Regions from separate parts of the Shewanella sp. K8 genome, predicted to be linked through region 3. Evidence: predicted binding sites of a transcription regulator. Region 3 holds the regulator's gene; each other region holds the start of a gene.

Region 1 (9,724 bases), on a different contig from region 3:
TCATAGGGGCATCGCCCACATCCACCCCGGTAATAAAGCGTTTGTCTCTGCCGGACTTGGCCTTGCCCGGTTTAGCCGCTGTCTTGCTGCGGCCCTTGGGCTTGCTGGCCTTGGCGTTCTTGGGTTTGCTGCTCTGGCGCTTGGGATCGGCAAGGCCACTGAATTTGGGTTCTAGCCCCTCAAGGGTACTGAGCTCGAAGCGGCGACCGAGAAAGTTCTGCAGCTTCTTGAAGTTGAACCAGTCCTTGGGACCCACCAGAGACAGGGCGTCGCCCTTGGCACCGGCGCGGCCGGTACGGCCGATACGGTGGACATATTCTTCGGCGAATTTGGGCATGTCGAAGTTGACCACCAAGGACACATTCACCAGATCCAGACCGCGGGAGGCGACGTCGGTTGTCACCAGAATTTGCTGCTGGCCACGGCTGAACTGATCCATTATCTGGTTGCGGGCGCTTTGGCGCAGTTCACCACTGAGCGCCACGGCGCTGTAGCCTTCTTGCTTGAGCTTCTCGGCTAATCTGTCGGTATCCTGGCGGGTGGCGGTGAAGATGATCACCTGGCGCTGTTGCTCGCGCTTTAGCAGCTCAGTCAGCAGCGCCTCTTTATGATCCAGATGGTCACAGAGGAAAATACGCTGGTGTATGTCCTGATGCTCGGCATTGGCGGCGCCAATGGCTACGTGCAGTGGATCATTGAGCAAGGTGGCGGCGATGTCATTGACCTCTTCATGTTCCAGAGTGGCCGAGAACATCAGGGTTTGACGCCGTCTATGGTTGGCAGCGTCGTTGATTGCCTTGAGTTGCGGGGCAAAGCCGAGATCCAGCATGCGGTCGGCTTCGTCAAGAATAAGCAGTTCCAGCCCTTCCAGATACAGATGGCGTTGTGACAGGTGGTCGGCAATCCGTCCCGGGGTGGCGACGATAAAGTGTGGATCCCGCGCCAGCGCCTTGGCCTGATCGTTGAAGTTTTCCCCGCCAAGCACACTGATGGCTCTATATTGGGTATTGGCAACCAACAGACGCAGCTGGGCGTAGACCTGGTTGGCCAGCTCACGTGTCGGCAGGAGTATCAGTACCCTGGGATCGCGCTTGCTGAGTGCCTTGGTGGAGATCACCCTTTGCATTGCCGGCAGCAAAAAGGCCAAGGTCTTTCCCGAGCCCGTCTTGGATGAGGCCATCAGGTCTTTCCCGGCCAGCGCTACGGGAATCGCTTCACGCTGAATTTCGGTAGGCTCGTCGATACCCATATGCTTAAGGGTTTGCAGCAGACGCTGATCCAGCGAAAAATCGGAAAAATGCAAAGGTAAGCTCCTCAATAAAAACGACCGCATATTATAACGGCTTTTGTGGCGCTGGGCATGTATTTAGTCAAAGGAGTGTCGAAACAGCGGCGACTTTTGCTTAAAAAGGTCGCAAGCTCATGCCTGAAAGCCTGCCGGATAAAATCTGGAGCCGCTCCGGCTTCGGGTGTATGCTGCTTTGGCTGAATGGCATAGCTTGGAGTTTTTTAAGGAGAGAGGATGGCGCAGAGTCATAACCCTTGTATCGGTATTGCCCTCGGAAGTGGCGCCGCCAAAGGATGGGCCCACATAGGAGTACTCAAAGGTCTGGCAGCCATGGGGGTGCATCCGGCCAAGGTGGCCGGTTCATCCATAGGTGCCCTGGTCGGTGCGGCCTATGCCAATGAGCGTCTCGAAGAACTGGAAGACTGGGTGCGCAGTTTTTCCAGTTGGGACGTGTTGGGATTGATGGATATCAGCTGGGGCCGGGGCGGGCTCATCAGTGGTGACAAGGTGTTCAATGCCATTCAGGACCGCATCGGCGATCTCTTGATTGAGGAGCTCAAATATCCCTTTACAGCGGTGTCGACCGACCTCTACTCAGGGCAGGAGATCTGGTTCCGTCAGGGCGACTTGCGCCAGGCTGTCAGGGCTTCCTGCTCCATGCCGGGGATCATGTCGCCGGTGCGTCAGGGTCATCGTTGGTTGGTGGATGGCGCAGTGGTGAATCCCATTCCCGTGTCTGTGGCCAGAGCCATGGGGGCCAGTTTGGTGATAGGTGTCGATCTGCATGGTCACAGGCGCGAACAGTTGCAGGTACTGCCGGTGGCACTCAACAGTGAAGAGCACTCATTACAGAACAAAGTGGTGGGGCATTCCTCCGAGAACGGTTTTATGGATCTGTTGGCCAAGGGCAAGGATTATATTTCCGGCCTGACCGACAAGTTCTCCCTCGGCAATAAGGCCGAACCCGGCATGTTGGCTGTGATGTCACAGTCGATGGATATTCTGGAGCAGCGCCACAAGCGCGCGCGCTTGATGGGGGATCCACCGGATATCTGTATCGTGCCCAAGGTGTCTGACATAGGCACCATGGAGTTTCACCGTGCCAGCGAAGCCATTGCCGCCGGTGAGAAGGCGGTGCAGCAGGCCTCGCATCTGATTGATGCGGCGTTGGGGCGTCTCTGAAACAGGCGCTTTTTGTTAGAGCTTGGTATGGGCACACTTCCTGCATAGTCAGCACATCATCAGCATCAAGGCGCTTCAAGGGCGATTTTTTGACAATCTTGTCTTAAAAACAACCGCTTGGGCGTCGATATGACGGAAAACTGACATGCAGCCTATCCATTCCTCTGTGGATCCCAGATTGTCCGGGGTCGATGCCTATGGCGTCAACAATCGTCTTACCAGCGGCAGCGGCCTCTCGGTTGTCGACACTGAAACGGTCAATGACAGCAAGAGCCAGGGTTCAGCCTCGGCAAACATAGGGCAGGACAGCATATCCCTCTCCAACGATGGTAAAAGAGCCGCGCGGGTGCAGGAGTTGGCCAAGGAATTTTTCGGCTCAGGCCAGTTCAGCAGTGCCGATTTACCCAAGCTGCTGGCGCGCCTCGGCGACGAAGGGCTGTTGTCTGAAAGCCAGATGGCCAGATTGCAGGGCAGCGGCCTGATGGGAGTTGATACCAAGGATAACGCCAGCCTCAAGGAGTTTATTCAAGGCCAGATTGGTTTGCTCAGACAACAGGCCAGTCAAAGCCCTTTGCTCAATGCACTCAAGGGGGCGGACAGCCTGATGGGCAATATGGGGATGATGTATACCCCATCGAGCTCTTTGGCGGCCAACAAGGTGGCAGCTCAGTTGGACGCCGTGCTCAAGGGAGAAAACCAAACTGCCGAGAGCGCAGAGAACAACAGCAACAAGCTAGCGGCCAAGGCCGATTCCGCACTGCAAGATCCTCAACTGTTATCCCGGCTCAGTGGTGTCAGCGCTCTGATGCGCACCGCAGCAGCCATAGGCAGCCAGCAGCAGGGCAGTGGGCAAATCAATAGTTATCTGGCCTTGGCAAAGAGGTACTGACTAGCGGCCGTTTGGGTCTCGGTCAAGGGAAAAATCTCCACAAGTTGTGCTCGTTGGCACTAATCCCATAGTGTTGTTCATCCTCTTCAATACCATGATCCAGATCATGGTATTGAAGAGCGATTTGTCGCTTAATTCTCTACATATTGTGCTTGGTTAATAAAACACCACTATATATGGTGTTAAATAAACAACATGGAGATTAGAGAAATGCCGGTAGTGATTAAGCGGGACGGGTGCCGTACTCAGTTCGATGAAACAAGGATAAGGGATGCGGTGCTGGCAGCCTCTAGCCACTGCGGTATAGAAGATGTGGACTATGCGGCCACAGTCGCAGCGCTGGTCACCCAGGCGGTAACCGACAAGGCTGAGGTCAATATCCAGGAGTTGCAGGACAGGGTCGAAAACCTGTTGATGGAAGGGCCGTACAAACAAGTGGCCCGTAGCTACATTGAATATCGTCACGACAGAGATATCTGCCGTGAATCCAGCAGCCGACTGAATCTGGAGATCCGCGGCCTGGTCGAGCAGAGCAACGCGACCTTGCTCAACGAAAATGCCAATAAAGACTCCAAGGTGATCCCCACCCAGAGGGATCTCCTAGCCGGTATTGTCGCCAAACATTATGCCAAACATCATATCCTGCCCAAGGATGTGGTTGCCGCCCATGAGGCCGGTGAGATCCACTATCACGATCTCGACTATTCGCCTTTCTTCCCTATGTTCAACTGTATGCTGATCGATCTCGGTGGCATGTTGACCCAAGGGTTCAAGATGGGTAATGCTGAGATTGAGACACCAAAATCCATCTCGACTGCGACCGCAGTTACCGCGCAGATCATCGCCCAGGTCGCCAGCCATATTTATGGCGGAACCACAATCAACCGCATAGATGAAGTGTTGGCCCCTTTTGTGGCCAAGAGCTACGACAAGCATTATCAAACTGCGCTCAAGTGGGGGATTACCGATGCCAAGGCGTTTGCCACAGAGCAGACCAAGAAAGAGTGTCACGACGCCTTCCAGTCGCTGGAATATGAGGTCAATACCCTGCATACCGCCAATGGTCAGACGCCTTTTGTTACCTTCGGTTTCGGTTTGGGTACCAGCTGGGAGTCGAGGCTGATCCAAGAGTCTATTTTGCGGATCCGCATGGAAGGCCTTGGCAAGAACCGCAAGACAGCGGTTTTCCCCAAGTTGGTGTTTGCCATTCGTGATGGTATCAACCATAAGGCCGGCGACTGCAACTACGACATCAAGCAGTTGGCGCTCGAGTGTGCCAGCATCCGCATGTATCCGGATATTCTCAACTATGAGCAGGTGGTCAAGGTTACTGGCTCATTCAAGACTCCTATGGGGTGTCGCAGTTTCCTTGGCACCTATGAGGAAAACGGCGAGCTGCTGCATGAAGGTCGCAACAACTTAGGCGTAGTCAGCCTGAACTTGCCGAGGGTGGCGCTGGAAGCCAAGGGTGATGAAGCCGAGTTTTATCGCATTTTGGATCTAAGGCTGGAGATGGCCCGCAAGGCGCTGGATACCCGCATCGAACGCCTTGCCAACGTCAAGGCCAGAGTGGCGCCCATTCTCTATATGGAAGGGGCTTGCGGAGTGCGTCTGCGCGGTGATGACAATATTGCCGAAATCTTCAAAAACGGCCGAGCTTCCATCTCTCTGGGCTATATAGGCCTGCATGAGACAATCAATGCGCTTTATGGTACAGACACCCATGTGTTTGACGATGAAACATTGAGGCAGAAAGCGGTTGCCATAGTGGCTCACCTCAAGGCGGCTACAGTGCGCTGGAAAGAGGAAACCGGTTATGGTTTCAGCCTCTACAGTACACCGAGCGAGAGCCTGTGCAGCCGTTTTGCCAAGCTGGATGCCAAGAGCTTTGGCCTGGTTGATGGTGTTACCGACAAGGGCTATTACACCAACAGCTTCCACCTGGATGTGGAGAAAAAGGTGAATCCTTACGACAAACTCGACTTCGAACAGCCGTATCCCGAGCTCGCCAATGGTGGTTTCATCTGCTATGGCGAATACCCGAATATGCAGCACAACCTGGAAGCGCTGGAGAATGTCTGGGACTACAGCTACAGCCGGGTGCCTTATTATGGAACCAACACACCAATAGATGAGTGTTACGACTGTGGCTTTACCGGTGAGTTTATCTGTACCAGCAAGGGCTTTACCTGTCCCAAGTGTGGCAACCATGAGCCCAGTCGGGTGTCTGTGACCCGCAGGGTTTGCGGTTATCTCGGCAGCCCGGATGCCAGACCCTTCAACCATGGCAAGCAGGAAGAAGTCAAGCGTCGGGTTAAGCACCTTTAACGACAAACTGTTTTATAGGCGCCTCTAGGGGCGCCTTGTGGATATCGCTATGAACTATCATCAGTATTACCCCGTGGATGTGGTCAATGGACCGGGCACCCGGGTAACTCTGTTTGTCTCCGGTTGTGAACATCAGTGCCGGGGTTGTTATAACCAGTCAACCTGGGATCCCCGCTCCGGGCATCCTTTCGACCAGGCGATGTCTGACAGGATCATTGCCGATCTCAATGACAGCCGGATCCCGAGAAGGGGCTTGTCACTTTCAGGTGGTGACCCACTGTTTCCGGGCAATCTTGACGCCATCAAGGCCTTGTTGCTGCGGGTGCGGGACGAATGCCCTGGAAAGGATGTCTGGCTCTGGACTGGTTATCGTCTCGATGAACTCAGTCCGGCGCAGCGGGAATTGCTCGGGCTTATTCATGTGTTGGTGGATGGCAAATTCGTGCAGGAGCAAGCGGATCCGTCGCTGAAGTTTCGTGGTTCGGCCAACCAGGTGATACATCTGCTCAACGACCCTCAGTAAGTACAAAAGTGAAAACTGGTTAACACAATTGCTTTTCCCTGCTAAAAAACCCCGTCACCTGGGCTTGAGTTGCTGTTATACTTCTGTCCGGCACATTTACGGCAACCAGGCCGTCCATTCTCAGGGTGCCGGGATTTTGTAAGGTAACAGAATGAATTTGAAGCAGGAGCTGCAACAGCTCAACGATAAGCTGGATCAGTATCGCCGTAAATTGGCCGCCGCAGAGCAACGTGGCGATGGTCCTATCATTGCCCAGTTTCAGCGGGAAATCGCCGCCGTCAACAAGCGGATTGCAGCCATCAAGGGCCAGCAGAGTCGGCAGCTTGGCAAGCAGGGACAGTCTATTCGCGATCTGCCTTTTAGCCGCGAACTCACCAAAGCCGAACAGGCCGACATGGGCAAACTCAAGAAGTCTGTCCGGGGTTTGGTCGTTGTGCATCCCATGACAGCGCTGGGCAGAGAAATGGGTATTACTGCCGTTACCGGGTTTGCACCCAAGGCATTTTAACTGCCGCCGTGACAGCAGATAATAACCAATGAATTTACTTGGGTATTCCGGTCGGTGGTAAAAACGCATAAAATGACCGGCCTGAGTACTGAGCACGCTTCACTATTATCTTGATTTTGAGGGATGTTAACCGTCTCAGGGAATGAGAGCAGTCGTTAAGGTTAATTCATGTCTATTAAATTTATCGCCACCGCCAAATTGCCAACCCCTTGGGGGGTGTTTGCCATGCATGGTTTCGAGGATACCGAAACCGGTAAAGAGCACGTGGCGCTGACTTTTGGTGAGCTCCAAGCCGATAAACCCATGCTGGGACGGATCCATTCGGAATGTCTCACCGGAGATGCCCTGTTCAGCCTGCGCTGCGACTGCGGCTTTCAACTGCAGACCGCGATGCAAAATGTCGCCGAAGCCGGTCAGGGCTTTATTCTCTACCTGCGTCAGGAAGGTCGTGGCATAGGGCTGTTGAACAAAATTCGAGCCTACGAGTTGCAGGACGATGGCGCCAATACAGTGGAAGCCAACGAGCGTCTGGGCTTTCCGGCCGATATGCGCAAGTACGATATGATTGCGCCCATGCTGGAAAAAATTGGCGTTCACAAGGTTAGGTTGATGACCAATAATCCGCGCAAGGTGCAGGCGATGAAAGATGTCGGCATGGAAGTTGTCGAGCGGGTGCCGCTGCAGGTGGGCAAAAACCGTTACAACGAAGCCTACCTCAAGACCAAGTCTACTGAGCTTGGCCATATGATGTCTGAGTATCATTTCACCGAAGGTCATCAGGACTGAGTCGGCAAAGATGAAGTCACCGGGGAAAGCATCAACCCAAGTTGGTTTATTGAGTGTGTCTTCCCTGGGGCTTTTGCTGCTTGCAGCCCCAATCCTTGCCCAAGAGTCCCCCGGCCACGCCCGGCCGCCGGACAACTCCCACTATGCTTTTGGCAGCTATCTGGGCAGCGGGGTCTATCGCGCGTCCGAACAGGATGCTACCGTCATCAGCTTACCGCTGGACTTTACGCTGGAGCAGAGTGAGGACTCGGAGTTCTTGCTGCGCCTGCCCATCTCTGTAGGCTTTTTCAACTATAGCCTTGAAGATGCCGGTGAGTTCGAATTGCCTTCCAGTGTTGGTACCCTGACCGTGACCCCAGGCTTTGAAAAGCGTTGGCGTCTGGATGAAAACTGGCGCATGGAGGCCTATGGCGATCTCGGTTTTGGCAGTAATTTTGACCAAGGCGGTAATGTCGCCATCATGGCAGCCGGCATCAGTGGCTTGCGTCATTTTGAGCTGTGGCAGGCAGATTCTCTGTGGGTGACCCGACTGAAATTTGCCGCCTACAGTGAACGGGCGTTCAGCATCAGCCAGAGCTTTTCCGTATTGCAAACCGGAGTGGATATCGGTTTGCCTTATCACTGGTCCTGGCAGGGGTTACAGATGCAGCCCAGGGTGTTTGCTTTGGGTTATTGGTATTTTGACCAGTTACAGTTTGCCGGCGATCTCAACCAGGATACCTTGGTGTCCGGCAGTATTGAGTTGGGCGCCACCCTGGCCCTTGCCAAGCCAGTGCTTGGCATAGACAGATTGGGGATCAGTTACCGTAGTGGTGACGGGCTGGAGATCTGGCGCCTGGTGTTCAGCATGCCCATCTGAGCCGCATCAGCCCTCAGTGGCGGCGTTCTTGTCCTGGCGGGCTTTCTCGTTGAGCAGGGCGACCAACTGACCACTGACGGCGGCAATCTGATCCTGCAGCAACTTACGCTCTATCTCGGCCGCTTCAGAATCATCACCATTCAGTTGCTGTAGCTGCTGCTGCAACTCTTTGAGCTTGTCCTGCAGCTCTTTAATCTTCTTGTCAATTTCAGACATATCCGAGGTATCTTCCTCGGCGGCTTTCTGCGCTTCTGAGGTTTGCTCCGAATTGTTCCTATACAGCTGACCACCTATATCATCCGCCAGCGCCTTGCGACCGGCAGAAGAGATATTCACTTTATCCTGGCTGTCCGAACTTGTGGCAGCGCTTTCCTTGGCTGCGTCTTTGTCGGCCACTGTGACTTCACTCAGGCTGCGGGGACCGGTTCCCTGAGTGGCGATTTGACCTAAGCCTGCAATGTTCATCATTAAACTCCCTAGCGGCATCTGTTCGTGCTGATAGTCGATAACGAATTATCGGCTGCAAGGGGAAGAACTTTAGCAGCTTTGAGACAAAATTGGTTAAAAATATAGCGGGTTGCGTGCTGTATCAGTATCTGCCTAGTCGCTCTTTTTACCCCAGATATGGGCATTGGTTTGAGGCTTGTCGGCACAGGTTTGTTTGGTTGGTTTTTCCCGTGCTGCCGGGGTTGAACTGCCCAGCAGGTGAGGCGGAATGGGCAAGCCCTTACTGGTCAGATAGAGACGTTCCAGTTTTTCCCTGGCCCATTGGGTCTTTCGCAAAAAGGTCAGGCTCGATTTGATACTGGGATCATGGCTGAAGCAGCGCACTTTTATCCTTTGTGCCAGGCCATCAAAGCCGTACTGCTCCACCATCTCTGTGAGTATCGCCTTGAGGGTCAAGCCGTGCAGGGGATCTTTGTTGGCTTGAGGGGAATCGGAAGCTGTCATGAATGGGCCTTGGTAGCTGGTGTTATAAAAGCGGCGCCAGTATAACCGAGAAACTTTTCAAATGCCTTGCAAAAAGGTTGAAAAAGTCGCGTCAAACTGTCCGGCAGCTCTTCAGCCAAGGGAAACCATAGAGAGAGGAAAAAGGGGCCGTAGCGGCCCCTTGAAAGAGAGATTATTTAAAGTGCAGTGACCAGCTGTCGATGTAGCCTACGTCACGGCGACCCGAGTCGACGGCCTTGAGCAACCAGGTACCACTGGACTCGACACCTGTCATATCGACCGAATAGCTCTGGTTGATATTGTCGGTGCCTTTGCCTGTGTTGTCGTGCAGCACGGCAATCTGGCCATTGGGGCTGTGCAGTTCAACCTGCAGATCGCCAATGTAAGGGTGCACTATGCTGACATCTACA
Region 2 (9,724 bases), on a different contig from region 3:
GGAAGCCGGCGTCAGCATAGACTACCTGCAGGAAACCGCCGAAGTGCATGCCCAGAATCATCAGAGGCATTACGACACTGTTACCTGTATGGAGATGCTCGAGCATGTACCGGATCCGCAATCTGTGATCCAGGCTTGTTGCGATATGGTCAAGCCCGGAGGTTGGGTGTTCTTCTCCACCATTAACCGCAACATCATGTCCTGGGTGCAAACCATACTCGGTGCCGAGTATGTGCTGAAAATGCTGCCGGCCGGTACCCATGACCACAGTAAGTTTATCCGCCCATCCGAATTAATTGCCATGGCGGAAAACACCGAACTATTGTGCCGTGACGCGCTGGGCATCAAATACAACCCCTTGAGTGGCGTATTCAGTTACACCAAGAGCGTTGAAGTCAACTATATGATTGCCTGCCAACGCCAGGACTGATGCCATGACGCCTAAGCTGCCGTTTCAAGGGATTCTGTTCGACTTGGACGGGACTCTGGTGGATACCGCCGAGGACCTGACCGAAGCACTGGCCTTGGCGCTTGCATCTCATGGGGTATCGATAGAGGATAAGCGCAAACTTCTTCGCACTCTGGCCTCTCACGGCTCGCTTGCCATGGTGCAAGCCGCCGTGCCCCAAGCATCTGCCGAGGAACAGGAGCATCTCCGGCAAGCGATGCTCAGGGAATATGATGCGGTCAACGGCCAAAAAGCCTGTTTGTTTGAAGGCATAGAAGCCTTGCTGGACAGTGCCCTATCAAAAGCCTTGCCGCTGGGGATTGTCACCAATAAACCGGCGCGTTTTACCCGCCCCTTGTTAGAGCGCATGGGGCTGCTTAAGCGCTTTAATGCGGTGATCAGTGCCGATACAACCCTCTATCGTAAGCCCCACCCAGCCCCTATGTTGCTGGCTGCTCAGCAGCTTAACTGCGCGACCGAACGTATTCTCTATCTTGGCGATGCCGAGCGCGACATCGCAGCGGCGCAGGCGGTCAATATGCCCTCTGCCATCGCCATGTGGGGATATCTGGCGGCCGAGGATAAACCGGCGGAATGGGGTGCCGATTGGCAGTTAAATCATCCACAGGCAGTGATGTCGCTGCCATTGTGGTAACAAGGTAAGACAAGCACTAAATTGGCACTGTTTTCCTGAGTAGACAAGACCTTAAAGAAAGTCGCAGTCCGGATGCTGCTTTAACCGACCGGATCTGCGCGGGATCGCGGATCGCTGCTTATTTTAGCAGTCGATCACCTTGAGTGAGATCGCTTGAATTTTGACCATGACGACTGTGCGCCAGCAATGATGCCGCTTTGCGGAATCGGCCAGTCAATATCCTCAAGATATCCACAAGATATACCCAAAACTCAGGCTTGCAAAAAGTGCCATACCTCACTATCTTGTTATCCAAGATATAGAAAAACACCATATCTTGTGTATCGGTAGCAATCAGACATACTAGTCTTGCACTGGAAACTCCCGGTTAACAGAGCCCTCTCGGGCCGCCGTCGTTAACTGTTCGGTTGATTGTTTTACAAGGGAAGGTTTAATGACGCCGTCGCGTCATTTCACAGATATTACAACCAAGGCCTATCTTCAATGAATAGCACTATGACAGTTACCAAACGCAGTGGCGCACGCGAGACGATAGATCTCGATAAGATCCACCGTGTTATCACCTGGGCAGCCAAAGGATTAAACAACGTCTCGGTTTCCGAGGTGGAGTTGCGTTCTCACCTGCAGTTTTTCGATGGCATCCCCACCGAGGCCATCCATGAAACCATTATCAAGGCTGCCGCCGACCTGATCTCTCCCGACTCTCCGGACTATCAGTTCCTGGCCGCTCGCCTTGCTGTTTTTCATTTGCGTAAGAAGGCCTTTGGTCAGTTTGAGCCGCCAAAACTGTACGATCATGTCAGCAAGTTGGTCGCCATGGGCAAGTACGACAAGCATCTGCTGGAAGACTACAGCCGTGAAGAGCTGGATGTGCTCGACAGCTATATCGACCATTGGCGCGATATGAACTTCTCCTATGCCGCCGTCAAACAGCTGGAAGGCAAGTATCTGGTACAAAACCGTGTGACTCATGAAGTCTACGAAAGTGCCCAGTTCCTCTATATTCTGGTGGCCGCTTGCTTGTTTGCCCGTTATCCGAAGGAAACCCGGCTGCAGTATGTCAAAGACTTCTATGATGCGGTCTCTACCTTCAAGATCTCTTTGCCGACGCCTATCATGTCCGGTGTGCGTACGCCGACCCGTCAGTTCAGCTCTTGCGTGTTGATCGAGTGTGACGACAGCCTGGATTCCATCAATGCCACGGCCTCTTCCATCGTCAAGTATGTCAGTCAGAGAGCCGGTATCGGTGTGAATGCCGGCCGCATTCGCGCTCTGGGAAGCCCTATTCGTGGTGGTGAAGCCTTCCACACAGGTTGTTTGCCTTTCTACAAGTATTTCCAGACTGCGGTGAAATCCTGCTCCCAGGGCGGCGTTCGCGGCGGCGCTGCAACTCTGTTCTACCCTATCTGGCACCTGGAAGTTGAATCGCTGCTGGTACTGAAAAATAACCGTGGTGTTGAAGACAACCGTATCCGTCACCTGGACTACGGCGTACAGATCAACAAGCTGATGTATCAGCGGATGATCAAAGGTGAGAACATCACCCTGTTCAGCCCATCGGACGTTCCCGGCTTATATGACGCCTTCTTTGCCGATCAGGACGAGTTTGAGCGCCTGTATGTGAAATATGAGCAGGACCAGAGCATTCGCAAGAAGACCCTAAAAGCGGTCGAGCTCTTCTCGCTGATGATGCAGGAGCGCGCCTCCACCGGCCGTATCTATGTGCAGAACGTGGATCACTGTAACACCCACAGTCCGTTCAACGCCGAAGTGGCCCCAGTGCGTCAGTCCAACCTGTGTCTTGAGATTGCCCTGCCAACCAAGCCACTGAACAATATTGACGACCCAAATGGTGAAATCGCCCTTTGTACTTTGTCAGCGCTGAACCTGGGTGCGATAAAAGACTTGGGCGAACTGGAAGGCCTTGCCGATTTGGCTGTGCGCGCTCTGGATAACCTGCTGGACTACCAGGACTACCCTATTCCTTCTGCCAAGACGGCATCGATGAACCGCCGCACTCTGGGTATCGGGGTCATCAACTTCGCCAACTATCTGGCCAAGAACGGCGTGAAATACTCTGACGGCAGCGCCAACGGCCTGACCCACAGAACATTTGAAGCCATACAGTACTACCTGCTCAAGGCCTCGATGAATCTGGCCAAAGAGCTGGGTGCCTGCCCGCTGTTCCATGAGACCACTTATTCTCAGGGGATCATGCCGGTAGATACCTACAAGCGGGATCTGGACAAGATTTGTGATGAGCCGCTGCACCTGGATTGGGATGCTCTGCGTCACGATATCAAGCAGCATGGCCTGCGTAACTCGACTCTGTCGGCACTGATGCCATCCGAGACCTCTTCGCAGATCTCCAACGCCACCAATGGTATTGAGCCTCCACGCGGCCTTATCAGCGTCAAGGCCAGTAAAGATGGCCAGCTCAAGCAAGTGGTGCCCGATTATGAAGAACTCAAGGACAAGTACGAGCTGCTGTGGCAGATGCCCGGCAACGATGGTTACCTGCAGTTGGTTGGTATTATGCAGAAGTTTGTCGATCAGGCGATTTCGGCCAATACCAACTATGACCCATCCAAGTTTGAAAGTAACAAGGTTCCGATGAAGCTGCTGCTCAAGGATCTGTTGACCGCCTACAAACTCGGGGTCAAGACCCTTTACTACCACAACACCCGTGATGGTGCTTCCGACAAATTCGATGACATTACCAGCATCGAGAAGGAAGACGACGGTTGTGCCGGCGGCGCCTGCAAGATTTAAGCAGGATTAAGTAACAAGTTCGGGGCCCAGGTGGCCCCGTTGTTTGGAAAGAGTAGATCATGGCTTATTCAATTTTTTGTCAAACCCCCAACGATGCCACCCGCGAACCTATGTTTCTCGGTCAGGCGGTTAACGTGGCCCGTTACGATCAACAGAAGTACGAAGTATTCGAGAAACTGATCGAAAAGCAGTTGTCTTTCTTCTGGCGCCCGGAAGAAGTGGATGTCAGCCGCGACAAAATCGATTTCGGCGCCCTGCCGGATCATGAAAAGCATATCTTCCTCTCCAACCTCAAGTACCAAACCCTGTTGGACTCGATTCAGGGCCGGAGCCCCAATGTGGCTTTCCTGCCACTGGTGTCCCTGCCTGAGCTGGAAACCTGGATTGAAACCTGGTCCTTCTCCGAGACCATTCACAGCCGTTCCTACACTCATATCATCCGCAATATTGTCAACGACCCATCCGTGGTGTTCGATGACATAGTGGTCAATGAGGAGATCCTCAAGCGCGCCGGCGATATTGCCGAGTATTATGACCGCCTTATCGAACTGACTCAGCTGTATCACCTGCATGGTGAAGGCAAGTTTGACGTCAACGGTCGCACGCTTGAAGTCACTACCCGCACCATCAAAAAAGCCCTCTATCTGTGCATGATGTCGGTCAATGCGCTTGAAGCGATACGTTTTTACGTCAGCTTCGCCTGCTCCTTTGCCTTTGCCGAGCGCAAACTGATGGAAGGCAACGCCAAAATCATTCGCCTGATCGCCCGCGATGAAGCTTTGCATCTGAACTCGACCCAACACATTATCAACCTGATGCAGGGTGGCAAAGATGACCCTGAGATGGGTGAAATCGCCAAAGAGTGCCAGCAGGAAGCTTACGATCTGTTCCTGCGCGCCGCCGAGCAGGAAAAGGCTTGGGCCAAGTACCTGTTCAAGGATGGTTCCATGATAGGCCTGAACGAAACCATTCTCTGCCAGTATGTGGAGTTCATTACCAATCAGAGAATGAAAGCGGTTAACCTGGGCGCACCATACAGTGAGCAGAGCGATCCCCTGCCCTGGATGAAAAACTGGCTGGAGAGCGATGCCGTACAGGTCGCGCCTCAGGAAGTGGAAGTATCATCCTACCTGGTCGGCCAGATAGACTCGGCTGTCGACGACGATGAGTTCTCCGACTTTGACCTTTAACAAAGCCCCTATCGTGCTGCTGCGCGGAGAGCCCCTGCTGCTGTATACCACAGAGCACAGGACTCTCCTGGCAGCGCTCGAAGCCCGTAAGGTGAGCATTTTTTCCGAGTGCCGCAGCGGGTTTTGCGGCGCCTGCAAGACCCGGGTGCGCAGTGGCGCGGTCACTTACCTGACCACGCCATTGGCCGAGTTACAGGCGGATGAATGCCTGCCCTGCTGCTGTGTGCCCACGGAAGATCTGGACTTGGATCTCTCCAGCGAAGGCGCCGACATGCCGCTGCTGCGGGTTAAACACTTGGCCTGACACAAGCGCAAAAAACACCGTCAATGGCAGATCTCCTACAATCAAACAAGCGTTTTTTCGTTGTAAATCCAGCCTGACTCCGGTACTCTGCCGGACTTATGAAATCAGACTCAAGTTATTCATTCAAAAGTCTTTATTGCGCTTTTGATCGCTACCCTCTGCCCAAAGGCGCTTCGACCCATATACGTTATATGGCGTCAACCCTGTTTGCCTTCCAGTCCCCTGGTATGCTCTATCTACAAGGTGATCCCCAGATGCCTTCCTGGCAGCAGGAAACCCTGTCACTCGGCAGCAATCCCTACGAGGTAAGCAGCGAGGTCAGTATCGTCAGGCACCAGCTAAACCCAAGCTCGGGCAATAACGTGCTTGCCAAGGCGCTGGACTATGCCAATCAGCTTGGGGCGCTGCTCAGGCAAAATCGCGATACCCTGACATTGGCGCAGTTTCGCGACCCCTGGGCGGGGGTGCCTTTGCTGGATCATCGCAAGGACAATCCAGCGCTCAAGCTTGTCTATGAGGTCAATGCCCTGCCCAGCATAGAGCTGCCTATTCACCTGTCGCTGCCGCGAAAAACCCTGGCCAAAATCAGCGCCTGGGAGCAGCGTTGCCTGGATGGTGCCGATCTGATTGTGACCCCATCAAAACTCACGGCTGCCAGCCTTGAAAAACGCACTTCTACTCCAGTAGTCTATCTGCCAAACGGCGCCGAGTTGCCGCCTACCGAGCCATTGAGGCAAGCAGAGGATGGTCTACCCAGGCTCATCTATTTTGGTGCTGCCCAGCGCTGGCAGGGGCTTAGAGATCTGCTCAAAGCTTTTGCCTTGGTGCGTCAGCAGTTGGAGGTCCGGCTGGATCTCTGCCTGTCACTCGAAAATCGCCAGGCCCGGCAGGTAAAGGCCTGGCTCAAGTCCATGGAACTGGAAGATTGTGTTTCGCTGCATTTCGGGCTGGACCAAGCAAGCCTCAGGCAAAAAATTCAGGCCGCGAGCGCATCTTTGGCGCCGCTCACGCCCTGCAGGCGCAATATGCTTCAGGGGTGCTGCCCTTTGAAAGTGCTCGAATCCATGGCTTGCGGCACCGCAGTTATCGCCTCGGATCTGCCGGTTATTCGTGAGCTGGTAACCCATGAAAAGCATGGGCTCTTGGTTCCCCCCTCCAGGCCCTCCGAGCTCGCCAGAGCCTGCATTGAGCTGCTCAGTCAACCGGCCAAGGCCAAAGATTTGGGACTCAAGGGCCAACAAAGGGTGACAGAGCAGTTCCAATGGCAACAGATCTGCGCTCAGCTCAGCGACTTGTATATACAGCTGAGTCAAAGCCCAATGCAAGCTAGCGCTTAATAGCTACTCGTTTAATAGCACCTGTTTAATGTCAAGGAAACGATATGGAAACAGCCATAAACCCTTTTAACGCCCCGCTTCACTACTGGCGAATGCGCAAAGTGTTCAAGCAGTTAACCCCGGCGGAGCAGGAATTTATCCGCACCAAGAAGTTGGATGCAACCCATTCGACCCAGCACTGGTTACTGTTTCTCAAGCGCCTGACCCGATTGGATCGTATGGGCAGCCCATTGAGACGCCAGTTTCGCCGCAGCCGCAATTGGTTGATAGGTTTCACTATTGTCAGCATATTCCTGCCCGTGCCTCACCTGGTGGTGTATACCCTGGTGGGTTTGACTCTGGCGTCTATATTACTGCTTCACAGCTGCAACAATATGGACGTCAACGACAATGTGCGCACCGGCCTTATCAAGTTGATGCAGGTACTGGCGATGGAGACCAACAGCGTGCAGCTGAAACTGGATCTCGACTCCATACATAAACGTAAGCCGGCCCGAACCGAAAAGCCCGAGAAGAGCACCCAACTGGCCTACTTTGAAGTGCCACTGTTGCAATTCAGGGCCAAACTCAAAGACGGCAATGAGCTGCAACTGCGGGTGGATGATGTTATCTGTCGTCGTAAACGCACCCGTCGCAACGCCCGAGGCAAGGTCAAAACCAAGATCAAGTACAAGGGACGGCGCAGCATTCGCAGCTGCCTGACCTTGAATCCTGATCACTACCATCTGCGTAAAACCAAACTGGCACCAACGAGCAAGGCACAGACTCAAAACGGCATCACCAAGGTGAAATCCAACTCCACCTTTAAATTTATCGGTGAGTCACGTTTGATGGATGCCGAGAATATTCTCAGAACCATCGCCAAGTCCTATCAACAGACCAGTATTCGAGCCAGGGGATAATATGAGTCAGTGTCAGCTAAAAATCGGTTTTTTCACCCTCAGCCCTTGCGGCCAACCTGCCGTTGGCAGTTGCAGTGAGTGCCAAGCCAGTGTCTGCGAACATCACCTGGATCCCAAAACCGGTCTGTGTTTTCAGTGCGCCGCCAAACCCTTGAAGGTCGGCAAGGAAGTCTATGAAGATCCGCGCTCAGGCACCAAGTATGAGCAATTGAGCCTACAAGGCGTTAAACCCGAGGATCCGCTTGCCGGTTTCGCCCTCAAACAACTGTATCTCGGCAGTGCCTGGTACCAACTGCACACCAAACACGGCAGTTACAACAAGGAGTTTGATGCCGAGGACTTTGCCGCTTTTGAGCTCCCTGTCGACGAAGATGATGAGCAGTTGCCGGATTACGAATATCGGGATATCTATGACAGCTAACCCCAGGCTACTGTGGCTGACTCAACACTACCCGCCGGCCAAAGGCGGCATGGCACTATCCTGCGATAGACTGGTGCGCCATTTGCGGCGGCTCGGGGTACATATCACCCTTTATCATTTACGCGCCGGCGGCCTGGAAAAGGAGACCGGCTATTTTGCCGAGCAGGGTTGCGATCACAGCTTCCCCATGGGTACAAACCCGGCGCACTCGCTCAATCTTCTATGGCACAAGCTGGAGGGTGAATATGATGCTGTCGTTGCCTATGGCTATCCCTTCTCCATGCATGCCGGGCGAGTCTTTGCCGCCTGGCTTGGGCTACCGCTCATCACATTGCTGCGCGGCAACGACTTTGACTTGAGTATTCTCGATCATCGTCGCTATCAAGTGCTGCAGGATACGCTGCAAGCCAGCGCGCTGGTATTGGCCGTCAGCGCCGACAAGGCAAAACGGGTCAAAGCCCTGTGGCCGCAAGTCAGAGTGCACAACATGAGTAATGGCCTGGATAGCGAACGTTGGCAGCCATTGCCGCTGGATAAAGAGCAAGCCAAAGCCTGGCGTTCCAATAACCTGGAAAATCCCAGTCAGCCAGTGATTGGCCTTTTCGGCCATTTGAAAGAGAAAAAAGGTTTGGCCTTTTTTATCGAGACCTTCAAACGCAGCCCCTTGGTACACAACTGCCATCTGTTGCTGATTGGCGAGCTGGATGAAAGCGCCGCCGAGCTGTTGCAGACCCTGCCCGAGGGCAGTTACACCCTGGAGCCGTTTCTTGACAGGTATCAGCTGATAAGCCGTTATCTGGTATGCGACCTTATCGCTATTCCCTCTTTCTATGAGGGAACCCCCAATGTACTGCTGGAGGCGGCGGCGCTTAACATCCCTGTGCTCGGCGCCTGCTGCGGCGGTATGGCCGATCTTATCTTCGACAGCCTGCATGAGCGCGAAAAGCATGTCTTCGATGACCGTTTGACTGACAGTGACGCGGCCCATAATCTCCTCGGCCAAACGGACTCAGGTTATCTGTTTCATCCAACTTCGGCGGAGTCTCTTTTGGATGCGTTGGTGCGTTGGCAAACCGATACGGCTTCGATTCGCGCCGCCAAGAGCCAGGCTTTGTACCAAACGGTACTGAGTCAGTGCAGCGCCGAGGCTGAAGCCGAGCGTTATTTGGCTGCCATCAAGACACTGGTCGCTCAAACGGCGAATCACTGATGCTTATCTATTACGCCCCCGGCGGCGGGCTCGGGCACTTGAGCCGGGCACTGAAAGTGCTCGGCTTTATCAAGGCGCAGCAAGCGTTGGTGATCACAAGTCCACTGCCGTTAGCGGTCGACACGCTGCTACCAAAGGGCATTCAACACTTAAGTCTGCCGACCAGGCTTCAAAGCCGAGCCGAACTCAGCGCCTGGCTCAAGCAGTTACTGGCATCGCTCAACAAGCAACAAGCGTGTCGGCTCATGCTGATAGATGCCTTTCCCGGGGGCATTTGGGGCGAGCTTGGTGATATCCCCTTGCCTGGCAAACTTGTCTATATCGCCAGATTGCTCAACTGGAATGTCTATCGCCAGCGCGTTGCCCATATTCCCCGTTTTCAGCAAATCTGGTTTTGTGAATGGCCGACCCCGGAGCAGGAACAGGCGCTCTCCAATCAAACGGGCCCACGCTTCTGGCTGCCGTTACTCGGCGAAGACAAGTCC
Region 3 (9,724 bases):
TGCTGATAGCTTCGCCCATGTCAGTCTCCTCTGCGTTGATTTTCAGTCGGCTCGATATCACCGCTTTTCACCTCAGCCAGCTTGAGTACCAGCCCCTTAAGCCCCAAAACCCGCACCCGTTGCCCGGGGTTCAAGGCCTGTTCGCAATCACCTTGCCAATCTTCCCCCATAAAGTGCACCCGGCCGCGCCCGGGAAAGCCGTCTATCACCCTGGCATATTTCCCTACCATCCCCTCGGCGCCGGCCACTCCGGACAATTTGCGAGTTTTGAACACAAAGCTGATCAGTAGCAGGAAAAACAGCAGGCTCACGACGCTGACCAGGGCTATCACAGGCCAGGCGATACGAAAGGCTTCAACTTCACTGTCCACCAAAAATACCGACCCCAGCACAAAGGCTACCAGGCCGCCGAAACCTAAAATCCCAAAGCTCGGCAACATGGCCTCGGCGAGCAGCAAAGTAATTCCCAAGAGCAATAAACCACCACCGGCATAGCTGATGGGGAGCAGCTGGAAGGCATACAAGGCCAACAGCAGACAGATCCCCCCTACTACGCCGGGCAACATGGCGCCAGGACTGTAAAACTCCAGCAGCAAACCGTAGATCCCCAATAACATCAGTATGTAAGCGATATTGGGGTTGGTGAGCAGATTGATGAAACGGGCACGCCAATCCGGGCTGCGATCCAGCACTATGGCGTTTTCGGTTTTGAGTATCCGAGCACCACCTTGCATGGCTACCGACTTGCCATCAAGTATGGCCAGGAGTTGCTGCGGCGTATCGGCGATATAGTCGATAACATTGGCCTCCAGCGCTTCCGAGGCCGTCAGGGTTGCCGCATCACGTACCGCCTTCTCGGCCCACTCGACATTACGCTGACGCAGCTCCGCCAGTGCCCGAATATAAGCAATGGCATCATTGAGCTGCTTGCGCTCAAGTTTTTGACTGTTGCTGTCACCCACAGGTTTTTCGGCTTCATTATCGGACGGCTTGGGCTCCGGTGGTTCATTTCCCATGGGACTCAGTTGCACAGGAGCGGCCGCCCCAAGACTGGTGGCACTCGCCATGGCGGCGATATGACAGGCATATAAGATGTAAGTCCCGGCGCTGGCTGCGCGGGCACCGGATGGATAGACCAGACAGGCAACCGGCACCCTGGAGCCGAGAATCGCTTGATTGATATCCCGTAGGCTGGATACCAGGCCTCCCGGGGTATCCAGAGTGATCAACACCAACTGACTGCCTGGGGTTGCAGCTGCACTCTCTATCCCCCGGATCAGATAGTCGCCGACACCAGGCCCTATGGCTCCTTTGACACTGAGCAGGGTAATGGTCGGCGCTGCGGCCGGGGAGTAAGGCTTTGGCCGGACGTGGTCTGCACCTAAGCCAGGCAAGATCCACAACAGAGCCAAGAGTCCTACACAGCCGCAGCGCCGGAACAAAGTATTGGCCGGCCAGCCTTTCATAACGCCCCCGGGTGGGTTTCCCCATACCTTAAGGATAGTCGGCTTTGGGGATTAGGCATAAAGCACTCATGTGACGGCCTTAAACCGAGCCGGTAGATATGAGCAGAAGGAGAGACCAATGAAAAAGGCGCCGAATCAACGGCGCCTGGTATTCAATGAGGGTTAGCGGACTATGCTGAGTCAACGGCAGGAATCAAGAGATTGAAACCCGCCACAAGGCTTATATATTTCAGCTCAAGGCTTATACGTTTCAGCTCAAGGCTGTTTCAGCCTACCGCCCAAACAATCGCCTGCAGTGATAGCATTGAGAAGATACCGGCCAGAATATCATCGGCCATAATGCCAAGACCGCCATGTACCTTGGCATCCAGCACCCGAATGGGCCAGGGCTTGAAGATATCGAAAATGCGGAACAACACAAAGCCCAGCAGCAACCAGAGTACACCGGCGGGCGCTGCAATCATGGTGATCAGTAACCCTGCTACTTCATCCCAAACTATGGCGCCGTGATCGTGCACCCCCATATCTTTGGAAGTCTTGCCGCACAGATAGATGCCACCAATACAGGCCAGCAGTGTCACGGCAATATACACCCCCAAACTGAACTGGGACAGCAACAGATATACAGGCAGGGCTGCCAAGGTTCCAAAGGTCCCCGGCGCCTTGGCCGCGAGGCCGGAGCCAAAACCGAGTGCCAGAAAATGCACCGGGTTCTTGAGGCTGACCCTTGCGAGCGCCTCGTCATGAGCAAACCACTTCATCTAAAAATGCTCAAATCCTGTCTGTTGCGGCTCGAATACCTCGCCGTGATATTGTAGCCTGAGTTGATTACCGGCAAGTATCTGGCCGACTTGATAGAACTTGACTCCGGCATGGCCCAAGGCGGTTTCCAGCGCGCCGCGCTGCGCCTCCGGCACAGTGAACAGCAGCTCATAGTCTTCGCCGCCACAGAGGGCATAGTCGAGTGCCGCATCCGCTGTGACAGTATCTTTCATCGCCTGGGACAGCGGCAGCTTATCCACTTCAATAACCGCACCGACGGCCGATGCCTTGAGGATATGCTTGATATCCGACAGCAAGCCATCTGAGAGATCTATGGCGCTCGATGCCAAGCCCCTCAGGGATTGACCAGCCAGGACTCTGGGGGAGGGATGATAATGGCGGTTAACCAGATATTCCTTGTGCTCTGCCCTCGCCTTCAATTCACCGCGGATAATATCCAGCCCCAGGGCAGAATCACCCAGGGAACCTGTGACATAAATCCAATCACCGGCGCGGGCGCCGCTACGGGTGAGCGCCTTGCCCTCCGGCACTTGGCCATGAACCGTGATATTGATGGCTCTCGGGCCGCGGGTGGTATCGCCTCCGACCAGAGAAATACCATAGTAATCAGCCGCTTCAAATAAACCTGCACTGAATTGCTCCAGCCAGGTTTCATCGACACTGGGCATGGTCAGTGCCAGGGTCATCCATGCGGGCTCGGCCCCCATGGCAGCAAGATCGGACAGGTTGACCGCCAACGCCTTGTAGCCCAATGCCTGGGCCGGCATGTCCGGCAAGAAGTGGACATTTTCCACCAAGGTATCGCAGGAGATGGCAATGGATTTGTGTTCGGCGGGGTGCACCAGGGCACAATCGTCACCTATGCCGAGGCGGACATCTTTGCGCGCTTGGCCACGACCATGAAAATAGCGCTCGATAAGTTGAAATTCTTTCACTGTTGACTTGGCCACAGGTTCGCAGCCTCCCGGTTTTCCAATGAAAAAACGGTATCTTACGATACCGTTTGTCTAATTTCTTTCTGGTTCAGCGACGAGCTACCAGCTTGTCCAATATGCCATTGACAAACTTGTGGCTGTCCTCGGCGCCGAACGCCTTGGCCAACTCGATAGCCTCGTTGATTACCACTTTGTAAGGCGTATCCTTGCGGAAAGTCAGCTCGTAAGCCGCTAAACGCAAAATGGCCTTCTCCACAGGATCGACCTCCTCCATGGGACGCTGATCCAGATGGGGGGCAATTAACTCGTCCAGTTGAGCCTTTTTGGTTGCCGCTCCGGTGAACAGTTCACGGAAGTAGGCGACATCCACGCCGTCTATGTTTTGCTCGGTCAGAAACTCGTGCTCCACATCGGCAATATTGTTCCCGCTCAGTTGCCATGAATAGATGGCTTGAACCGCTAAACGGCGGGCTCTGCGGCGCTCTGAAGGCTTCATGCTTTTTCCTGTATTACAGCTGTTGCTCAAGTTGTTGCAGCACGTTCACCATTTCCAGCAGACCCAGGGCAGCTTCGCCGCCTTTGTTGCCAGCCTTGGTGCCGGAACGCTCAATGGCCTGTTCGATAGTGTCTGTGGTCAGTACCCCGAAAGAGACCGGGATATCGAATTCCAGACCCACTTGAGCCAGACCCTTGTTGCATTCACCTGCAACGAAATCAAAGTGTGGTGTACCACCACGGATCACTGCCCCCAGGGCGATGATACCGTCGAACTTGCCACTGGCGGCAACACGACGGGCGGCCAAAGGCAGCTCGAAAGCACCAGGTACGCGTACCACAGTGATGTTGTCTTCACTTACCTGACCGAAACGCTTAAGAGTGTCTACGGCACCCTCCAGCAGACTTTCAACCACAAAGCTGTTGAAACGGGATACAACGATCGCGACTTTGGCGTTTTTTGCTTCGATATTACCTTGAACTATGTTCATTATCTTACCTAACTTAGCTAAAGCACCCGGCCGGGGGCAAAAAGTGGCGCTATGATAGCACGCAATTTACCCCTTCGCCCTATGCAATTATTCGGAAATGGTTAATTAATTCTGTCGGCTCATTCGCCGGGAATATACTCAGTGACTTCCAGGCCAAAGCCCCCCAAAGAGTGATAACGCTTGGGCGAGCTGAGCAGGCGCATTTTGTTGACGCCAAGCGTCGCCAGAATCTGTGAGCCTACGCCAACCCTTTGGGAGGTTCCCTGCCACTTGGCAGTCACCGGCACTTCACCCTTGTCTTCGGCTTCAAAAGCCTTGACCTTGGCGATAATGCTCTCGTTCGGCTCCTGGTTACCCAGCAGCAACAGCACGCCACCATCGGCGGCAATCCGCGCCATGGCTTGCTCAAGCGGCCAGCTGCGCACTTCGTCGCGCTCAGAGAACAGCAGGTCATTAATAGTGTTTTGCAGGTGTACCCGCACCAGAATATTGTCAACAATCTCGCCCTTGACCATGGCAAAGTGCAGTTGATTGTCTATGGTGTCGCGAAAGGTGTGTAGCTCAAACTCGCCGAAACGGGTAGGCAGCTTGCACTTGGCCTCACGCACCACTGTGGTTTCTGTGTTATTACGGTAGTTGATCAGATCGGCAATGGTGCCCATCTTAACGCCGTGCTCCTTGGCGAACACTTCCAGATCCGGACGGCGCGCCATGGTGCCATCCTCGTTAAGGATCTCCACGATCACAGCCGAAGGTTCCAAACCGGCCAAACGCGCCAGATCGCAACCGGCTTCGGTATGACCGGCGCGCACCAGCACTCCGCCATCCTGCGCCATCAAAGGGAAGATATGCCCGGGCTGAACTATGTCGGACGGCGTGGCATTTTTAGCCACAGCCGCCTGTACTGTCACGGCGCGGTCATGGGCGCTAATACCTGTGGTCACCCCTTCAGCGGCCTCGATGGAGACGGTGAAGTTGGTCGAAAACTGGGCGTTGTTATTGCTGACCATCAGCGGCAGATTCAGCTGCTGGCAGCGAGCCTTGGTCATGGTTTGGCAGATAAGACCACGGCCGAAGCGAGCCATGAAGTTGATCGCTTCCGGGGTGACTTTCTCCGCCGCCATGATGAGGTCGCCCTCATTTTCTCTGTCCTCATCGTCCATCAGGATAACCATTTTGCCCTGACGAATATCCTCGATGATCTCTTCGATACTGTGTAGCGCCATTGTAAGACCTTTATCTCTTGTTCTGTGTAATCAATGAATTCTAACCTGTTAGCGCGCGATAACCAGTGGGCTGGCGCACATCTAGCGCATGAAGCCGGCCTTGGCGAGCATAGCCAGGGTGACACCTTCGCTCGGCTGCGCTTCCTCTTTGTGCTGCATCAGACGCTCAAGATAGCGGGCTATCTGATCCACCTCCAGGTTGACCTTATCGCCGGGGCGCAGCTCAAGCAAAGTGGTTTCACTGGCGGTATGCGGCACTATGGTGAGACGGAAATTGCGGCCATCCACTTCGTTAACCGTGAGGCTGACGCCATCGACCGTAATGGACCCTTTATGGGCGATGTAACGGGCCAGCTCAACGGGCGCCTCGAGCCAAAACTCCAGCGCCTTGCCCCTTGGGGTCACGCTGATGACCCGCGCCATACCATCCACATGGCCACTGACCAAGTGCCCGCCCAAGCGGGTGTTTGGCGTGACCGCCTTTTCCAGGTTGACTTTGGTGCCGACGCTGTAGCGGTCAAAGCCGGTGAGACTGACGGTTTCGGCCGAAACATCGGCCACATAACCCTCCGCCAGACGTTCAACCACGGTCAGACACACGCCGTTGGTGGCAATGCTGTCGCCCAGACGCACATCACTGAGATCCAACTTGCCGCTGGCCACAGTCAGACGAATATCATCACCACGGCGCTCCAGCGTCCGCACTGTACCGACAGCTTCAATTATTCCGGTAAACATTCAATCACCTATCTTGAGAGTAAGCCGGGTATCATTGCCCAGCTTACGTTGATCAGTTACCCGTATCGCCGGGGTATCGGCTATCTGCTGATAGTTTGGCAAGGCCAGCAGGTTTCGGCCAGCGGCGCCAAGCAGTTTCGGGGCTTGATAAAGCAGCATCTCATCGGCCAACCCGGCGGTAATAAAGGCGCCGCAAAGCGTTGCCCCGGCTTCGACCAACACCGCATTGCAGCTCTGGTTCAGGTGTTGCATCAGCGCCGCGATATCGACCCTGTTGCCTTCACCGGCCAGCACCAAAGTGGTGACATAAGGCGGCAAAGCGGCTAGGAATTCATCCTCATAGGGACGGCAGCTGACCAAGAGCACCGGGCTGGCAATTTGCAACAGCCTGGCATCGAGCGGCATACGGCAGTTGCTGTCGAGTATCACTCGCAGCGGTTGAATAAGCTGTTGCTCGCTGAGGGTTTCACCCAGGCTGCCAAGCTCAGCGTGCCGGACATTCAGGGAAGGGTCATCGGCCAATACGGTTTCAATGCCGGTGAGCAGAGCGCAACTGCGGGCCCTGAGCCTTTGCACGTCGCGGCGCGCCTCGGGGCCGGTTATCCATTTGGACTCACCGTTGGCCAGTGCCGTCTTGCCATCGAGACTCGCCGCCAGCTTGAGGGTGACCCAGGGGCGATTTCGCTCCATCCGCGATAAAAAGCCCGGATTCAACTCTCTGGCCTGTTCGGCCAAGAGACCGCTCTGCACCTGAACCCCAGCCTCCTGCAGCATGCCGATACCTTGGCCGGCCACCTGAGGGTTGGGATCTGTCATTGCCACCACCACCCGCTTGAGGCCATGTTTAATTAAGGCTTCGGCACAGGGCGGCGTGCGACCATAGTGACTGCAAGGTTCGAGGGTGACATAGGCAGTAGCACCGCGGGCCTTGTCAGCGGCCATTTTCAGGGCATGTACTTCGGCATGGGGCTCACCGGCACGTTGGTGCCAGCCTTCGCCGACAATCTTGCCATCGGCATCTATGATGACGCAGCCGACATTGGGGTTGGGACGGGTTGTATAACGGCCACGGCGAGCCAGCATTATGGCGCGGCTCATCATGGCGATATCAGTATTGGACCACATGGGGGTTTCCGTTACTTAACAGTTGGCTGTGACTGACAGCCTATTTTTTCTCCAGCTTGGCAATCGCTTCACCAAACTCTGACACATCTTCAAAGGCACGATACACAGAGGCAAAGCGAATATAGGCCACCTTATCCAGCTCGATAAGATGATCCATCATCAGATTGCCGATCATTTCCGAGGTCACTTCCCGCTCGCCTGTGGCTCTGAGGGTGGACTTGATCTTGCTGATCGCCTCTTCAATCTTATCCATGGAAACCGGACGTTTCTCGGCGGCACGCAGCATACCGCCGCGCAGCTTGTCCTCATCGAACGGTTGCCTGCTGCCATCGCGCTTGATCACTCTGGGCATGACAAGCTCGGCACCTTCAAAGGTGGTAAAGCGTTCATGACACAGAGTACATTCCCGGCGACGGCGCACCTGATGACCGTCTGCCACCAGCCTGGAATCTATCACCTTGGTATCCGTCGCACTGCAAAATGGACAATGCATTATGCCTCCTGGTGCTCAGTTGCCGGCAGCGGCTGCTGCTAAATGGCAGAAACAAAAATGGCCGCTGAATTCAGCGGCCATCGAAGTTTATCCTATTCCCTTGAAAAGGTTAACCGTAAACAGGGAAGCGAGCGCACAGTTCCAGCACCTGGCCCTTCACGCGCTCGATAACGGCGTCATCGTGAGCATTGTCGAGCACATCACAGATCCAGCCGGTCAGTTCACGGGCTTCGGCTTCCTTGAAACCGCGGCGAGTGATGGCCGGAGTACCGATACGCACCCCGGAGGTCACAAAGGGTGAGCGGGGGTCGTTAGGCACTGAGTTCTTGTTGACTGTGATGTTGGCGCGGCCCAGAGCGGCGTCGGCTTCTTTACCGGTCAGCTCACGGCCAATCAGGTCCACCAGCATCAGATGGTTGCTGGTACCGCCGGAAACTATCTTGTAACCGCGTTCGAGGAACACCTCAACCATGGCCTTGGCGTTATTAACCACCTGCTGCTGATAGGTTTTGAATTCCGGCTCCAGTGCTTCTTTGAAGGCCACTGCTTTACCGGCGATAACGTGCATCAGAGGACCACCCTGACCGCCCGGGAATACCGCGGAATTCAGCTTCTTGTACAGATCTTCATCGTCGGCAGCCGACAGAATCACACCACCGCGGGGACCGGCCAGTGTCTTGTGAGTGGTCGAAGTCACCACGTGGGCGTGCGGCACAGGGTTAGGATAAACACCGGCAGCGATAAGACCGGCCACGTGTGCCATATCGACAAACAGGTAAGCGCCAATTTTGTCGGCGATTTCGCGCAGCTTGGCCCAGTCAACTATGCCTGAGTAGGCCGAGAAGCCGCCGATGATCATCTTGGGCTTGTGTTCCAGCGCCAGCGTTTCGAGTTCGCTGTAGTCAATCTTGCCGGACTCATCGATACCGTAAGGAATGATGTTGTACAGCTTGCCGGAAAAGTTAACCGGAGAGCCGTGGGTCAAGTGACCACCGTGAGCCAGGTTCATCCCCAGTACGGTATCGCCGGGTTGCAGCAACGCCATATAAACCGCGCTGTTGGCCTGTGAACCTGAGTGTGGCTGAACGTTGGCGTAAGTAGCGCCAAACAGCTGCTTGGCACGCTCAATTGCCAGAGTCTCCACCACATCGACATACTCACAACCACCGTAGTAACGCTTGCCTGGATAACCTTCGGCATACTTGTTGGTCAGTTGTGAGCCCTGGGCTTCCATGACTCTGGGGCTGGTGTAGTTTTCGGAGGCGATCAGCTCAATGTGCTCTTCCTGACGACGGGTTTCATCCTCAATCGCCTTGAACAGCTCAGGATCATAGTCGGCAATGTTCATACTTTTCTTCAGCATCTGTCACTCCAGCTGGCAAATCTTATTGGTAGGGTTGCGCGGTATTCTACTCTGAGTGTGACAAATATCCCAGTCGCAGGATGATGAAAATCCTTGTGTCAGCAGATGACTATGTTTCATTTGCTGAACAATGGTGCCGCTATCCGGCCGCATCTGGCAGGAGCCCTGTCAAATTGGTAAACTGCCGCCAGTTTAGGAAAACTCAGTTCAGGACAACAGAGAAACAATATGGCTCAGTTTGTATACAGCATGCTGAGGGTCGGCAAAATAGTGCCGCCCAAAAAGCAGATCCTCAAAGATATTTCATTGAGTTTCTTCCCCGGCGCCAAAATTGGTGTCCTGGGTCTCAACGGCTCGGGTAAATCCACCCTGTTGAAAATCATGGCAGGTCTGGACACAGAAATTGAAGGTGAAGCCCGTCCCATGCCGGGACTCAAGATAGGTTACCTGCCCCAGGAGCCCCAGCTTGATCCCAACAAGACAGTACGGGAAACCATAGAAGAAGCCGTCAGCGAAGCCAAAAACGCCCTCAAGCGTCTGGATGAAGTCTATGCGGCCTATGCTGAGCCGGATGCCGACTTCGACGCCCTGGCCAAGGAGCAAGGCGAA

What was found. Region 3 encodes NrdR, which represses ribonucleotide reductase genes. Its sites were predicted from a motif close to AAACACNANATNTNGTGTTT; they were not measured.
Region 1: nrdD (anaerobic ribonucleoside-triphosphate reductase) is a predicted target of NrdR. The motif match lies at 3,525-3,544, and genes of this name have one in related genera.
Region 2: nrdA (class 1a ribonucleoside-diphosphate reductase subunit alpha) is a predicted target of NrdR. The motif match lies at 1,408-1,427, and genes of this name have one in related genera.

What each region holds. Positions count from the first base shown of each region.
Region 1 is NZ_JAPEHY010000007.1:64,020-73,743, reverse strand. It holds gene ON072_RS05725 (DEAD/DEAH box helicase) at 1-1,303, opposite strand, end outside; gene rssA (patatin-like phospholipase RssA) at 1,523-2,470, shown strand; gene ON072_RS05715 (hypothetical protein) at 2,616-3,359, shown strand; gene nrdD (anaerobic ribonucleoside-triphosphate reductase) at 3,570-5,687, shown strand; gene nrdG (anaerobic ribonucleoside-triphosphate reductase-activating protein) at 5,737-6,210, shown strand; gene ON072_RS05700 (YibL family ribosome-associated protein) at 6,362-6,718, shown strand; gene ribA (GTP cyclohydrolase II) at 6,887-7,504, shown strand; gene ON072_RS05690 (hypothetical protein) at 7,560-8,363, shown strand; gene ON072_RS05685 (hypothetical protein) at 8,370-8,831, opposite strand; gene ON072_RS05680 (VF530 family protein) at 8,964-9,314, opposite strand; gene ON072_RS05675 (S8 family serine peptidase) at 9,487-9,724, opposite strand, start outside.
Region 2 is NZ_JAPEHY010000005.1:21,432-31,155, forward strand. It holds gene ubiG (bifunctional 2-polyprenyl-6-hydroxyphenol methylase/3-demethylubiquinol 3-O-methyltransferase UbiG) at 1-430, shown strand, start outside; gene ON072_RS04075 (HAD family hydrolase) at 435-1,103, shown strand; gene nrdA (class 1a ribonucleoside-diphosphate reductase subunit alpha) at 1,587-3,875, shown strand; gene nrdB (class Ia ribonucleoside-diphosphate reductase subunit beta) at 3,935-5,065, shown strand; gene yfaE (class I ribonucleotide reductase maintenance protein YfaE) at 5,040-5,369, shown strand; gene ON072_RS04095 (glycosyltransferase family 4 protein) at 5,468-6,706, shown strand; gene ON072_RS04100 (hypothetical protein) at 6,751-7,608, shown strand; gene ON072_RS04105 (hypothetical protein) at 7,610-8,029, shown strand; gene ON072_RS04110 (glycosyltransferase family 4 protein) at 8,019-9,239, shown strand; gene ON072_RS04115 (hypothetical protein) at 9,239-9,724, shown strand, end outside.
Region 3 is NZ_JAPEHY010000006.1:96,050-105,773, forward strand. It holds gene ON072_RS05095 (slipin family protein) at 1-19, opposite strand, end outside; gene ON072_RS05100 (NfeD family protein) at 21-1,466, opposite strand; gene ON072_RS05105 (phosphatidylglycerophosphatase A family protein) at 1,733-2,227, opposite strand; gene thiL (thiamine-phosphate kinase) at 2,228-3,184, opposite strand; gene nusB (transcription antitermination factor NusB) at 3,273-3,680, opposite strand; gene ribH (6,7-dimethyl-8-ribityllumazine synthase) at 3,694-4,170, opposite strand; gene ribBA (bifunctional 3,4-dihydroxy-2-butanone-4-phosphate synthase/GTP cyclohydrolase II) at 4,290-5,396, opposite strand; gene ON072_RS05130 (riboflavin synthase) at 5,478-6,134, opposite strand; gene ribD (bifunctional diaminohydroxyphosphoribosylaminopyrimidine deaminase/5-amino-6-(5-phosphoribosylamino)uracil reductase RibD) at 6,135-7,259, opposite strand; gene nrdR (transcriptional regulator NrdR) at 7,300-7,752, opposite strand; gene glyA (serine hydroxymethyltransferase) at 7,862-9,115, opposite strand; gene ettA (energy-dependent translational throttle protein EttA) at 9,344-9,724, shown strand, end outside.